2 linked regions of the Sphingobium yanoikuyae genome follow. The protein of the gene in region 2 interacts with the protein of the main gene of each other region in a pairwise test. Links are inferred from orthologs where the notes say so. Each region holds a gene or a part of one and is shown on either strand. Other genes may lie near its edges.

Evidence for each region.
Region 1: the proteins of accC (region 2) and ribD interact in binary tests that used the Escherichia coli proteins (3 or more experiments, as listed by UniProt). The link is inferred for Sphingobium yanoikuyae from one-to-one orthologs.

Annotation. Positions count from the first base shown.
Region 1 is NZ_CP139979.1:3,893,217-3,900,663, reverse strand. What follows is about bases 2,930-5,928. They hold ribD (bifunctional diaminohydroxyphosphoribosylaminopyrimidine deaminase/5-amino-6-(5-phosphoribosylamino)uracil reductase RibD), read right to left. Parts: upstream 4,907-5,928; coding sequence 3,953-4,906; downstream 2,930-3,952. Other genes in these bases: U0025_RS17980 (energy transducer TonB), read right to left, coding at 5,494-5,928; U0025_RS17985 (hypothetical protein), read right to left, coding at 4,942-5,442; U0025_RS17995 (riboflavin synthase), read right to left, coding at 3,308-3,916; ribB (3,4-dihydroxy-2-butanone-4-phosphate synthase), read right to left, coding at 2,930-3,234. Outside these bases: U0025_RS18015 (DMT family transporter), read right to left, coding at 1-284; U0025_RS18010 (alkene reductase), read left to right, coding at 353-1,444; ribH (6,7-dimethyl-8-ribityllumazine synthase), read right to left, coding at 1,520-1,942; more of ribB, read right to left, coding at 1,954-2,929; more of U0025_RS17980, read right to left, coding at 5,929-6,183; U0025_RS17975 (hypothetical protein), read left to right, coding at 6,371-6,979; U0025_RS17970 (DUF445 domain-containing protein), read right to left, coding at 7,070-7,447. UniProt on the Escherichia coli protein: Converts 2,5-diamino-6-(ribosylamino)-4(3h)-pyrimidinone 5'-phosphate into 5-amino-6-(ribosylamino)-2,4(1h,3h)-pyrimidinedione 5'-phosphate.
Region 2 is NZ_CP139979.1:19,748-27,159, forward strand. What follows is about bases 4,416-7,379. They hold accC (acetyl-CoA carboxylase biotin carboxylase subunit), read right to left. Parts: upstream 6,592-7,379; coding sequence 5,239-6,591; downstream 4,416-5,238. Other genes in these bases: U0025_RS00115 (ParA family protein), read right to left, coding at 4,416-4,813; U0025_RS00120 (arsenate reductase family protein), read right to left, coding at 4,898-5,242; accB (acetyl-CoA carboxylase biotin carboxyl carrier protein), read right to left, coding at 6,604-7,092; aroQ (type II 3-dehydroquinate dehydratase), read right to left, coding at 7,176-7,379. Also shown: U0025_RS00105 (fatty acyl-AMP ligase), read left to right, coding at 1-1,642; U0025_RS00110 (putative bifunctional diguanylate cyclase/phosphodiesterase), read left to right, coding at 1,751-4,054; more of U0025_RS00115, read right to left, coding at 4,064-4,415; more of aroQ, read right to left, coding at 7,380-7,412. UniProt on the Escherichia coli protein: This protein is a component of the acetyl coenzyme A carboxylase complex; first, biotin carboxylase catalyzes the carboxylation of the carrier protein and then the transcarboxylase transfers the carboxyl group to form malonyl-CoA.

The DNA.
Region 1 (7,447 bases), 3.9 Mb from region 2 along the record:
ATGCCCAGATGCCAAGCGGCCAGGTCGGCGGCAAAGCAGACCCCAGCGACAATCACGATCGTCCACTGGCCGCGCGACAAGCGGCTCTTGCGCAGCTTCGGCAATGCCAGGATGAACAGGAAGGGCATGGCGATCGCCAATCGCCAGAAGGCGGCCGCTACCGGCCCGACATCGGCCAGCCTTACCAGCACCGGTCCGAGCGCCAGAATGATATTGGCCAGGATCAGCGCCGGAAAAGCGAGTCTGGGCGTCGCGATATGCGCCATGGGGGTTGAAGCGGCCATGGCGGCTCCCTAGCTGGCTTTCTGCATCAAGTCCCGTTGCAAATTGCAACGTTCATGAGGGAGGTTTCATGACCACTATTTTCGATCCGATAAAGCTCGGCGCCGATACCGCTGCCAACCGCGCCATCATGGCGCCGCTGACGCGCGGCCGCGCCACCCGCGATCATGTCCCGACCCCGATCATGGTCGATTATTATGCGCAGCGCGCCTCGGCCGGCCTTATCATCAGCGAGGCGACCGGCATTTCGCACCAGGGCCTGGGCTGGCCCTATGCGCCGGGCCTCTGGTCCGACGAACAGGTCGAGGCCTGGAAGCCGGTCACCCAGGCCGTGCATGACAAGGGCGGGCTGATCGTCGCCCAGCTCTGGCATATGGGCCGTGCCGTCCATTCGGCCGTCACCGGCGAGCAGCCGGTTTCCTCCAGTGCCACCGCGACGCCGGGTGACGCCCATACCTATGAGGGCAAGAAGCCCTATGAGGTCGCCCGTCCGCTCGCGATCGACGAAATTCCCGGTATTATCGCAGACTATGTGAAGGCAGCCAAAAACGCGATCGCCGCCGGCTTCGACGGGGTCCAGATCCACGCCGCGAATGGCTATCTGATCGACCAGTTCCTGCGCGACAACAGCAATTTTCGCGATGACATCTATGGCGGCAGCATCGAGAATCGCGTCCGCCTGCTGCGCGAAGTGACTCAGGCGGTGGTCGATGCGATCGGTGCCGATCGCGTGTCCGTGCGCCTGTCGCCCAATGGCGATACCCAGGGCGTCAATGACAGCAATCCCGAGCCGCTGTTCGCCGCCGCCGCCGATGTGCTGAACCAGATCGGCATCGCCTTCCTCGAACTGCGCGAGCCCGGCCCGGACGGCACCTTCGGCGCCACCGACGTGCCGCGCCTGTCGCCGCTGATCCGCCAGCATTTCAAGGGGCCGCTGGTCCTCAACAGCGATTATGGGCTGGGTCGCGCCCAGGCCGATCTCGCCTCTGGCCTGGCCGACGCGATCAGCTTCGGTCGCCCCTTCCTCGCCAATCCCGATCTGGTCGATCGTCTGCGCGAAGGCGCGCCGCTGACCCAGGCGCAGATGGCGACCTTCTACAGCCAGGGTGCGGAGGGTTATACCGACTATCCGACCCTGGCCGAGAAAAAGGCGGCCGCCTGATCCCTCGTCACCCATGAAGAAGGGCGCGTTCCTCGCGGAGCGCGCCCTTATTTGTGTCTGCCGAAAGGCCGGGGATCAGATCGCGAAACGCTCGCGCAGGCCCAGCATGGCGATCGCTGCCTTGGCCGCTTCGCCGCCCTTGTCCTTCTGGTCGGGACGGGCGCGGACCAGGGCCTGCTCCTCATTCTCGACGGTCAGGATGCCGTTGCCGATGGCGATCGCGTCCATGCTCAGTGCCATCAGGCCGCGCGCGCTTTCGTTCGACACCACTTCGAAATGATAGGTTTCGCCGCGGATCACCACGCCGATCGCGACGAAGCCGTCAAAGCGGCCGGTCTCGGCTGCCAGCGCGATCGCGCCGGGGATTTCCAGCGCGCCCGGAACGGTCACCACCTCATATTTGTGGCCGGCTTCGTCCAGCGCAGCCTTCGCGCCTTCGATCAGCAGGTCGTTGAGATGGTCGTAGAAGCGGGCTTCGACGATGAGAAACTTGGCCATGTGAATATCCTTCAGAGCTCGATCGGACGCTGCCCAACCACGGCCAGGTCATAGCCGTCAAGGGCGATCAGGCTGTGCTGGGTGTTGCTGAGCAGGATCATGTCATGCACGCCCAGTTCCGCCAGGATCTGTGCGCCCACGCCATAGTCGCGCAGTTCGTCCATGCCCGCCGGTGCCTTGCCGGCATGGGCCTGGATCATGCGGGTCAGCATGTCGGGTTCGCCGTCACGCAGCAGCACGACCACGCCGGCGCCTTCCTTGTCGATGATTTCCATCGATCGGGCCAGCATGTCGCCACGCGGGCCTTCGGCACCGAAAATGTCGCTCAGCGGAGCCAATTGATGCATGCGCACAAGGGTCGGCTGGTCGGGGCTGATGCGGCCCTTCTGCAAAACCAGCTGCTCGGACTGGGTGGCGCGGTTGAAGAAGGTGATTGCCTTCCACTCGCCGCCCCATTTGCTTTCGAAGCTGGTTTCGGCGCGACGCTCGACCACATGGTCGTGGCGGCGGCGATAGGCGATCAGGTCGCGAATCGTGCCGATCTTCATCTTGTGCTTCTGGGCAAAGACGATCAGGTCGTCGAGGCGCGCCATCGTGCCGTCGTCCTTCATCACTTCGCAAATGACGCCGGACGGATTGAGGCCGGCCAGGCGGGCGACGTCCACCGCCGCCTCGGTATGGCCGGTCCGCACAAGCACGCCGCCGTCACGGGCGATCAGCGGGAAGACATGGCCAGGCGTCACGATGTCGGCGCGCGTTTTGGACGCGTCGATGGCGACGGATACGGTGCGGGCGCGGTCGGCGGCGCTGATGCCGGTGTCGACGCCTTCACGCGCCTCGATCGACACGGTGAACGCCGTTTCGTGGCGGGTGCCATTGTTGCGGCTCATCAGGTCGAGCCCCAGCTGGTCGACGCGATCCTTGGTCAGTGCCAGGCAGATGAGGCCGCGGCCATGGGTGGCCATGAAATTGATCGCGTCGGGGGTCGCCATCTGGGCGGGGATGACCAGATCGCCCTCATTCTCGCGATCCTCGTCATCGACCAGGATGAACATGCGGCCGTTGCGGGCCTCGTTGATGATTTCCTCGGGGCTGGCAAGTGCGGTGCCGCCCTCGCGCTTGAGCAGATAGGCCTCCAGCTTGCCCAGCGTCTCGGCGGTCGGGTTCCAGTCGCCTTCGCCCAGCTTGCGCAAGCTGTTGGCGTGCAGACCGGCGGCGCGCGCCAGACCCGATCGGGACATGCCGCCATCGGTGACGAGGGCGCGGACGGAATCGATAAGCGAGGACGACATAAACACTCCTTCCCGGATCGGGGATGAGCGTTATATCACACTGTGATGTGATTTCTTCAAGAGTGAAATCACATCATTTACTGCGAAGACTTTGCATCCGGTCGAGATAGCGGGCCAGCACATCGATCTCCAGATTGAACGCCCGGCTGTCGGGCAGGCTGTCCAGCGTGGTAGCAATCGCGGTGTGCGGGATGATGTTGAGGCCGAAATGCACGCTGCCGTCGGGCTGATCCTCGACGCTGTTCACGGTCAGCGAGATGCCGTCCAATGTGATCGACCCCTTGGCGGCCAGTGCGGCAGCCAGTTCCGCCGGTGCGCTGATGACCAGGCGGATCGAATCGCCCTCGCGGCTGGCCGACACCAGATGGCCGATGCCGTCGACATGGCCGGTGACGATATGGCCGCCCAGCTCGTCGCCGACCTTCAACGCGCGTTCCAGGTTGAGCTTGCCGCCCTGCACCCACAGGCCCGGCGCGGTGCGGGCGACAGTCTCGGCCGACAGGTCGACCGCGAACCAGCCCGGCCCCTTTTCGACCACCGTCAGGCAGGCGCCCGAACAGGCGATCGATGCGCCGATCGCGACCGTCTCCATGTCATAGCCGCTTTCGATGACCAGGCGCAGGTCGCCGCGCTGCTCATGGGTGCGGATGGTGCCGATGTCGGTGATGATGCCGGTGAACATGGTGCCCAGATCCTTGGGAAAGAAATTTGCGCTGATCTAGGCGCTGCGCGTCCGCGCGTAAACCTCCAGCCGGTCCGGGCCGAACTGACGCTGGTCGGTCTGGCGCCAGCGCCCATGGGCATCAGCCAGGTCGGTCAGGCCGATGTCGCCGATCCCGGCTAGGCCCGCCCCGATCAGGATCGGCGCGCGATAGAGCAGCAGCCGGTCGACCAGATCGGCACGCAGGAAAGCGGCGGCGGTCTCGGCCCCGCCCTCGATCATCAGATGATCGACCCGGTCGAGCGTCGCGATATCCTCCGGATCGGCAATCGCGCTCCAGCCTTCGGGCGCGGCGCTCCGGCTCAGCAGCAGCCGGCGGGGCGATCGCTCCTTCAGCCCCGGCAGGCGCACGTCCAGACTGGGCGCATCGGCGCGCAGCGTGCCGCCGCCGACCAATATGGCGTCATGCCGTGCCCGCTCCAGATGGGCATGGGCACGAGCATCCGGCCCGGTGATCCAGCGACTCGACCCGTCAGCCAGCGCGATCCGCCCGTCGAGCGAGAGGCCCAGCTTCAGCGTCACTGCCGGGCGCCCCAGAGTCTGGCGCAGCACGAAACCGCGCATCGCCTCGGCGGCCTCGGCCGCCATTAGCCCCATCTCGACCGTCACGCCACGTTCGCGCAGCCAGGCGGCGCCCTGGCCATCGGTGCGCGGATCGGGATCACGCAGCGCAATCACGACTCGGGCGACGCCGGCGCGCGCCATCAGGTCGGCGCAGCGCGGCCCGCGCGGACTCAGGTGAAAACAGGGTTCCAGCGTGACATAGGCGGTGGCACCTTCGGCCCGGTCCATCGCCTCGTCCAGCGCCTGCGCCTCGGCATGGGGGCGGCCGCCCTTCTGGGTCCAGCCGCGGCCGACGACATGGCCACCGCGCACGATCAGGCAGCCGACATTGGGATTGGGCGTGGACAGGCCCCGGCCACGTTCCGACAGGGCGATCGCCGCCGCCATATAGCGACGGTCAGCGGCGACGTCGGTGATCATGGTCAGGGTTTGGCGGTCGCCGCGTCGACCTTCTGTTCGGCCTCCGCCTTGGCCAGCCGCTGGTCCAGCAAGCCATTGATCTGGCGGACGGCTTCCTTGCGCCGCGCAGTGTTGCGGGCCTCTTCGTCGCGCCATTCGATGCCGAATGCGTCGGCAAAGCCCTGCATCTTCTTCTGCTGCTTGACGAGGGCCGCCTCGCGCTTGGCGAAGTCGATCTTCTGCTGCAGGATCACCGCCGCGTCGGAACGGTTCGCATCCCAGCTCTGGACATAGATGATCTTGTTGCGGGTCGGCATCGTGTTTGTGTTCGCGTCGACGATGAAGGCCCAGACGATCACATAGGTGAAGGCCGCGGACACGCCGAGCAGCGGCCATTTATGCTGGCGCTGCTGCCGGAAATAGCTCCAGAAATCACCAAAGGCGCTCTTGGGAGAAACGGGACGGGGAAATATCGCCATGCCGCGCTTATAGGGCAGGGCGGGCGCGGATGCAAAATGATCCATCGAACATCCCTCCATGAAGGAACGGGCGGGCTATGCCCGCCCGTCCTCTGCTCAGCGATCGGTCAGGGTGAAGCGCACGGTCAGCGTCTTGACGCTGCTCACAGCAACACCGTCGCGCGTTGCCGGCCGGAAGCGCCATTTGCGCAGCGCATGCTTCTGGGTGGCGAGCCAGAAGCTCTCGTCGGTCGCCGAAATCTTGACGATGTCGCTGACGCGGCCTTCCGGACTGATGGTGACGCGCACGGTGACGTTGCCCTCCAGCCCCTGGCGGATCATCGCGCCGGGATAATCGGGTTGGAAAGACCCCAGCGCGTTTGGCGCTATCGTCGCATCGATCAGGACCGGGATATGTGGCGGGGGCAGGGGGGGATCGATGACTGTCCCGGTTCCAGAGCCGTCAAAGGGCGAGGATGGGCCGGTTTCGATCGTCGGGCCGGCCGGAACGGGCATCGGTACGATCGGATCGGTGGTCGTCGGCTTTTGCGGCAGCGGATTGGTCTGGACCGTCTGGGTGGTCGGTTCCGGCGGCGCCGGTTCAGGCGGTGGGGGCAGCGGCACCGGATAGCCGGTGATCGGCGGCGTCGGCCGCACCCAGTCGATGACCTCCTTGGGCATCAGCAGGAAGGCGCCGACCACCACGGCATGGACCGCAATTGCCCCGCCGATCCCGATCGGTGATTTGCGCCGCGCGGCATAGCCCGACCGGGTCGCATCCTGTGTCGGTTGCATCGTCATATACATGGACTGCACCCTCCTCTCGTGGCGCCGTCTCTCCGACGGCCATGAAATGATACAACATCAAAATATGATATGTTGCAACATCAATTTTCAGGAATGCGGTGCGCCTGAAATATTCGCGTTGCCTCGGGACATATCGGGGCAATGCGGCGGTGCGAGACATTGGGGCAACGCAAATCCAGGAACCCCGATGCGCCTTCCCACGATGCTGCTCTTGTCGACCCTGTTGCTGCCGGTGCCGCTGTTCGCCCAGCAGCCAGCCGACCTGTCTGCGCGGACGGAAGGTCCGCATGACGGCGGGACACGGCCCGAGGGGCCCTGGGCAGCCGATGCCGACGGTGATGGCCGGATCACGCGGGACGAGATGCACGCCTGGCTCGACCGCCGCTTTTCGGCGATGGATTCGGATGGCGATGGGGCGATCTCGGCCGAAGCCATGCAACAGATGCTGGGCCATCAGCGCACCCCGCGGCAGGAAGGGCAGGGCGAACGTCGGCATGGCCGTGGTGGTCCTGGCGGCGGCCCCGGTGGCGCTGGCGGCCCTCCGCCCGGTGGTCCGCCACCCGGCCCGCGACCGGGCGGCCAGAGTGGCGACGCCGCTCCACCCCCACCTCCGGGCCGCGCCATGCCCTATCCCGAGGATGGTAATGAGGATGGCGTGATCGATCGCGCCGAATTTTCCGCCCCGTCGCTCGCCATGTTCCATGATCTAGACCGCAATGGCGACGGCGTGCTGAGCGCCGACGAGCTACCGCCATCGCCGCCACCACCGGGGGGTGAGGGCGGTCCCGAAGACTGATGTTCAGTTAGGAACCGGGGGCCTTCTCCTCTGTGCGACCGGTTCCGGTCGGGGCGCGTCGTTTTTGGCCCGATGCGCCCCGACCATTTCTCAGAAGAATGTGTCGATCGCGTGGATCGCCAGCCCAACCAGCCCGCCGACCAGCGTGCCGTTGATGCGGATATATTGCAGGTCGCGACCGACCGCATTCTCCAGCCGGCTGGTGACCGTGCCGGCATCCCATCCGCGCACCGTCTCGCTCACCAGCTTGACGATCGAATCGCCATAGGTCGCCGTGGCCCCGACCGCGCCGCGCCGCACGAAGCGATTGATCACCAGTTTTAGCCGCGCATCCTCCTGCAGGGTGCCGCCCAGTTGCTGCAACGCCTCGCCCAGTCGCCCCGCCATCGCCTTGCCCGGATCGCGCACCGCACGCAGCAGGCCGGTGCGGGCCTGTTCCCACATCCCCTCGATCCAGCGCTGCATCGC
Region 2 (7,412 bases):
TGCGGCGCAGGGCAAGCGCGGTCTCAATTTCCATGATGCGCGCGGCAATCTGGCGCGGCCCTATCCGTTCAGCGAACTGCGCGAGGACGCGATCGCCTGTGCCCATCGCCTGATTGCTCATGGCGTGAAGCCGGAAGACCGCGTCGCTCTGGTCGCCGAAACCGGCGCCGACTTCGCCATGCTGTTCTTCGGCATCGTCTATGCCGGTGCCTGGCCGGTGCCGCTGCCGTTGCCGACCAGCTTTGGCGGCAAGGAAAGCTATATCGACCAGCTCAATGTCCAGCTGTCGAGCTGTGACCCGATGCTGTTCCTCTTCCCCAAGGAACTGGAGGACATGGCGGGCGAATCCGGTCGGCAGAAGTCGGTCGAGAGCATCGCCTTCGAGGATTTCATCGCCCGCGACACGGTCCCCTGCGACCTGCCGCAGGCCAAGGGCGAGGAAATCGCCTATCTGCAATATTCGAGTGGTTCGACCCGCTTCCCCCATGGCGTCGCGGTGACGCACCATGCGCTGCTCAGCAACCTGTCGGCGCACAGCCATGGCATGGAAGTGCAGGAAAGCGATCGCTGCATCAGCTGGCTGCCCTGGTATCATGACATGGGCTTGGTCGGCTGCTTCCTGTCGGTCGTCGCCAATCAGGTGTCGACCGACTATATGAAGACCGAGGATTTCGCCCGCCGTCCGCTGGCTTGGCTGGACCTGATCAGCCGCAATGAAGGCACCTCGATCAGCTATTCGCCGACCTTCGGCTACGACATCTGCGCGCGTCGCATGTCGAGCCAGACCAAGGCGGCCGACCGTTTCGACCTGTCGCGCTGGCGCCTGGCCGGCAACGGTGCCGACATGATTCGCCCCGACGTGATGCAGAGCTTTGTCGATGCGTTTGGCGATGCCGGCTTCAGCCCCAAGGCGTTCCTGCCGAGCTATGGCCTGGCCGAAGCCACTCTGGCGGTCACCATCATGCCGCCGGGCGAAGGCATCATCGTCGAGCTGGTCGAGGAAACCGACCTGTCGGGCGGTGCCGCACCGGAAGGCCGTCCGCAGCGTTTCCGCTCGATCGTCAATTGCGGCAAGCCCGCCAAGGACATGATCGTCGAGATCCGCGACGAGGATGGCGGCCTGATGAACGAGCGCCAGATCGGCAAGGTCTGGACCACCGGCCCATCGCTGATGGTCGGCTATTTCCGCGATCCCGAAGCGACCGAAGCCTGCATGGCCGATGGCTGGCTGGATACGGGCGACATGGGCTATCTGTCCGATGGCTATCTCTACATTGTCGGCCGCGCCAAGGACATGATCATCATCAACGGCAAGAATCACTGGCCCCAGGATATCGAATGGGCCGTGGAGCAGCTGCCGGGCTTCAAGCAGGGCGACATTGCCGCCTTCGCGATCACCACGCCGGGCGGCGAGGAAGCGCCGGCGGTGCTGGTCCATTGCCGCACCTCCGACAATGAGGAGCGTTCGCGTCTGCGCGACCAGATTCGCGAGCGGGTTCGCGCCATCACCGGCATGAACTGCGTCGTCGAACTGGTGCCGCCGCGCACCCTGCCGCGCACCAGCTCCGGCAAGCTCAGCCGGTCCAAGGCACGCAACCTCTATCTGACCGGCGAGATCCGTCCTTACGATATCGCTGCCTGATCGGGCGACGCATACCGATTGATAACCATTGCCTGCTAGGCCGGGCATGTGGGTATCGAGCAAGGGCAATCCGAAACCGACCGACAGGGACGGGGTTCGCTAAGGGCGATGATGGGGCTCGCACGCCTCGTCGATGAAGCCGATATGCGCGTCCTGACTGCCCAGTTGCAGTCGGCAGATAGCGTCGCGCTGCTGCGTCTGGCGATGAACGTGTTCGGCCTGCTGTTCCTCTGGCGCGTGTTTGGCAGCCATGTTTCGGCGACCGTCATGATCGGCTGGAGCGTCGCGCTGATCGGTGCCGTTGCTATCAGTGCCCTGTTGATCCATCGCCGGAAGATCGGTGCCGGCGGCGTGCCGCAGGCGCGCGACCTGCGCCGCCATGCCCTGACCGGCCTGCTGCACGGCCTGGTCTGGGCGGCCTGCATGACGCTTTTTTCGAGGGGAGAGGGGGCTGAGCATCTCGTGGCGCTCTGGACCCTCATCAGCTGCATCATGGTGTGCGGCGCAATCAGCTATGCGGCGACGCCGCTGGCCGCGATCGCTTTCCTGGTGCCCTGCATCGTCGGCCTGTCGGCGATGTTCGACGGCGAAACCCTGTTACCGCTGCGGGCGCTCGCCACCAGCTATGCACTGTCGCTGCTGGTCGGTTGCCTCATCTATGCCCGCACCTTCGCGCGCCAGCACAGCACCACGGTCCAGCTGGCCGAGCAGACCGAAGTCGTCAGCCTGTTGCTGCGCGAATATGAGCAGGGCGCATCCGACTGGCTGTGGCAGACCGATGCGCTGCGCCGGATCAGCGGCGTATCCCAGCGTTTCGCCGAAAGCGTCGGCATGACGCCGCAGGCGCTGGAAGGGGCGCCGCTGGTCCAGGTTCTGGCCGGCGCCGGATGGGAAAGCGGCCGCTTCGCCTCCAGCCTGCATAGCCTGGCGGATCATCTCAAGCGGCGGGAAAGCTTCAGCAATCTGGCGTTGCCCGTCGATGTGCAGGGGCGCACGCGCTGGCTCGAACTGTCGGCCTCGCCCCGCTATGATGACAATGGCAATTTCCAGGGCTTTCGCGGTGTCGGGTCGGACATCACCATCCAGCGGGAATCGGCCGACAAGATCGCCCAGTTGGCGCGGTTCGACACGCTTACCGGCCTGCCCAACCGCGCCCATCTGCGCGATGCGCTGGATCAGGCGATGGCAGACACCGGCAATCGCCGGCCCGGCTGCGCGTTCCTGATGCTCGATCTCGACCGGTTCAAGGCGATCAATGACAGCCTGGGCCATCAGGTCGGCGACCAGCTGCTCAGCCAGGTGGCGCAGCGTCTGCGCCATGTCTGTGGCGGTGCCGGCTTTTGCGGTCGTATCGGTGGCGATGAATTTGGCGTGGTGATTGCGCGGATCGACGACGACCGGGCGGTGGCGCGCCTGTCGATCGCGATCATCGACGCCCTGTCGGCCCCCTATCAGATCGATCAGCATGTGCTGCATGTCGGGGCGTCGGTCGGCTCGGCCGTCTCGCCTATCGATGGGCATCAGTCCGAATCGATCATCCGCAGCGCCGATCTGGCGCTCTATCGCGCCAAGGACGAAGGCGGCGGCGTCCATTGCCCCTATGAGCCGCAGTTGCATGCCAAGGCCGAGGAACGGCAGCGGCTGGAGCAGGCGCTGCGCGAGGCGCTGGAAAAGGATCAGCTCCATCTTCTCTATCAGCCGGTGGTGGATGCCACCTCAGGCGTGATTACCGGGTTCGAGGCGCTGGCGCGCTGGACCCATCCCGAACTGGGGCCGATCCCGCCGTCGAAATTCGTGCCGGTGGCCGAAGAGGCACGGTTGATCGGGCCGATCGGCGAATGGGTGCTGCGGACCGCCTGCCGCGAGGCGATGCGCTGGCCCGCGCATATAAGGGTTGCCGTCAACGTGTCGGCGGAGCAATTGCATCAGTCCAACTTCATATCCGCGGTGATCAATGCGCTGGCCCAGAGCGGGCTCGATGCGCGGCGGCTGGAGCTGGAGGTCACCGAAAGCGTGTTCATGCATGAGGATGACGGCGCGCTGCGCGTGCTGGATCAGTTGCAGGCGATGGGCATACAATTGTCGCTCGACGATTTCGGCACCGGCTATTCCTCGCTCGGCTATCTCAGCCGCACCCGTTTCAACACGATCAAGATCGACCGCAGCTTCGTCGTCGGAGCGGCGCATAACACGCCGGAGAATCTGGCGATCATCCGGGCGGTGGTGACGCTGGCGGAAAGCCTGGGCATGTCGACCACGGCGGAAGGGGTGGAAACCGCGACCGAACTGGACATGGTGCGCCGGCTGGGCTGCAAGAAAGTGCAGGGCTATTATTATGGCCGGCCGATGCTGCCACAGGATGCGGCGCGCCTGTTCCCCGATCCGCCGGCGCAGGCCTGCGCCGTAGGCTGAGGCACGGCCTCAGCCCTGCTGAACCTGCCGTTCGACCATCGTCCATAGCGCGCCGAAGGCCTGGGCCGGGGGCGAGGCGGGGGCGAAGGCGCCCAGTGGCTTGCGACGGACCGTCATCTGCTCGATCGTGCTGGCCATCGGGATCGCTCCCCAGCCGGGCTGCTCGTCCAGTGCCTTGCGATGCAGGCTGCGGCGGCGGTCGACCATCGAATAGACCGGCAGGATCGGCGCATGATTGCCGCCGCGCTGGACCAGATAGCGTGCCACCTCGCCCATCGCGCGCTGCGACAGGGGGGAGGGGATGACCGGGATGACGATCAGGTCCGCGGCGCGCAGCACCTGCTCGCTGGTTTCGGTGAGGCCCGGTGGGCAATCGAGGATGATGCGGTCATAATCCTTGCCCAGGCTCTCGATCAGCTTGGCCAGCCGCTTCTTCTTGTCCATCTCGCGGAACAGATGGTCGAGGCTGCGCAGCGAGGTGTCGGCGGCGATCAGGTCCAGACCCGGCACGGTGGTGGGTTGGATCAGCTTGCGGACCTCGACATCTTTGCTGAAGATGGCCTGGGCCGCATCGCGGCTTTCAAGATCGGTGGAGAAGAGCCAGCTCGACGCCGCCTGCGGGTCGAGATCCCAGAGCAGGGTCCGCCGCTTCGATATGCTCGCCGCCGCCCAGGCGAGGTTGACCGAAAAGGTGGTTTTGCCAACGCCCCCCTTGAGGCTGTAGACGGCGATGGTCGCCAATGCCGGTTCCTTTGCCATGGGAGAGGAAGCTACGGCTTCCCCCCGTCAAAGCAAGGGCTCAAATCAGCCGCTTGTTACATGGGCGTGACAAGCGGCTGATATTCAGAGAATTTCCAGAACCTTGTCCTGGGGGCGGCAGAAGCGCACGCCCTTTTCGGTTTCGACGAAGGGGCGGTTCACATAGGCCGGATTGGCCGCCATCTCGTCCAGGATCGCATCCGCCGTCATGTCCGACAGGCCGCGTTCCTCGGCATCGGTGCCCATCTTGCGGACCGCTTCGGCCGGAGTCATCCCGGCGTCGGCGAACAGCTGGGCCAGCTTGTCGCGGGTGAAGGGGGTCTTGAGATATTCGACCACCTCCACCTCGACGCCGGGCGTTTCCTCAAGGATCGCCAGCGTCTTGCGCGACGTGCCGCATTTGGGATTGTGCCAGATGGTGGCCTTCACTGGCCATCCTCACGGGCAAGCCATTCTTCCAGCCACTTGATCGTATAGTCACCGTTGAGGAATTCGGGATCCTTCAGCAGCGCCTGATGCAGCGGGATGGTGGTCTTCATCCCTTCGATCACATATTCCTCCAGCGCGCGGCGCAGACGCATGATCGCGCCCTCGCGGGTGCGGCCATAGACGATCAGCTTGCCGATCATGGAGTCATAATAAGGCGGCACCTTATAGCCCTGATACAGGCCGCTATCGACGCGGACATGCATGCCGCCCGGAACATGATAGCTGGTGACGGTGCCCGGCGAAGGCGCGAAGGTCTTGGGATCTTCCGCGTTGATGCGGCATTCGATCGCATGGCCGGTGAAGCGGATATCTTCCTGGTTCACCGACAGGGGCTTGCCTTCGGCAACGCGGATCTGTTCGCGCACCAGGTCGAGGCCGGTGATCATCTCGGTCACCGGATGTTCCACCTGCAGGCGGGTGTTCATCTCGATGAAGTAGAATTCGCCATTTTCCCACAGGAACTCGATGGTGCCCGCGCCGCGATAGCCCATGTCTGCCATCGCCTTGGCGCAGATGCCGCCGATCCTTTCGCGCTCGGCCTGGCTCAGGACGGGCGAGGGCGCTTCTTCCAGCACCTTCTGGTGGCGACGCTGCAGCGAGCAGTCGCGTTCGCCGAGGTGAATGGCATTGCCATTGCCGTCGCCGAACACCTGGATTTCGATGTGGCGCGGATTGCCGAGATATTTCTCGATATAGACGGTGGCGTCGCCGAACGCGGCCTTCGCTTCCGAACCGGCCTGCTGCATCAGCGTTTCGAGCTGGTCGGGCGAGGTGCAGACCTTCATGCCGCGACCGCCGCCGCCGGACGCGGCCTTGATGATCACCGGATAGCCGGCAGCATCGGCAATTGCGCGCGCTTCCTCGACATCGCTCACGGCGCCGTCCGAACCCGGCACCAGCGGCAGGCCGAGCGCGCCAGCGGTACGCTTCGCCTCGATCTTGTCGCCCATGGTGCGGATATGTTCGGGCTTGGGACCGACAAAGGCGAGGCCATGGGCCTCTACGATTTCGGCGAACTTGGCGTTTTCGCTGAGGAAGCCATAGCCCGGATGAATCGCGTCGGCGCCGCTGATCTCAGCCGCCGAGATGATTGCGGCGATGTTGAGATAGCTGTCCTTGGCAGCGGGCGGCCCGATGCAGATCGCCTCGTCGGCGAGGCGCACATGCATGGCATCGGCGTCGGCGGTCGAATGGACCGCCACCGTCTTGATGCCCATTTCATGGCAGGCGCGGTGGATGCGCAGCGCGATTTCGCCCCGGTTGGCGATCAGCAGTTTTTCGATGGCCATGGGATCGCGGCCTTATTCGATGACGATCAGCGGCTGGTCATATTCGACCGGCTGGCCGTTATCGACCAGCACGGCCTTGACGGTGCCGGCGACGGGCGCGGTAATCGCGTTCATCACCTTCATGGCCTCGACGATCAGCACGGTTTCGCCGGCCTTTACCTGTGCACCGACGCGCGCGAAGGGCGCGGCGCCCGGCTCGGCCGAGAGATAGGCGGTGCCGACGATCGGCGACTTCACCACATTGCCGGCGGGCAGGGCAGGCTCGGCCGCCGCGGCGGGAGCAGCGGCCGGTGCCGCAGCAGGGGCAGCGACGGGTGCCGCTACGGCAGCGGGCGCTGCGAAGATGGGGGCGCCGCCACCGATCTTGCGCGCCACGCGAATCTTGCGATCGCCGTCCTCGACCTCGATCTCGGTCAGGTTGGTGTCGTCCAGCAAAGCTGCCAGTTCGCGCACCAGGGTGACGTCCACCTGCATCGCGCCCTTGTCATGCTTGTCGTTCATGCTTGACCCTTGTCGTCTTTCAAAATGCGTTCTGGCGGCCAGCGCCTATGCTCATTTGCGCCAAAGCGCAACTTTTGTGCGTTCTACAGTTCCAGAGCTGCTTCGAGCGCCAGCATGTAGGACATGGCGCCAAAGCCCGCGATCGTGCCCTTGGCGGCCATGCCGACATAGGATTTGTGGCGGAAGGCCTCGCGCGTGTGCGGGTTAGACAGGTGGATCTCTATCACCGGCACGGTGATGCTCTTGATCGCATCATGCAGCGCGATCGACGTGTGGGTATAGGCGCCGGGATTCATGATGATGGCGTGGGCGCCCTCGCG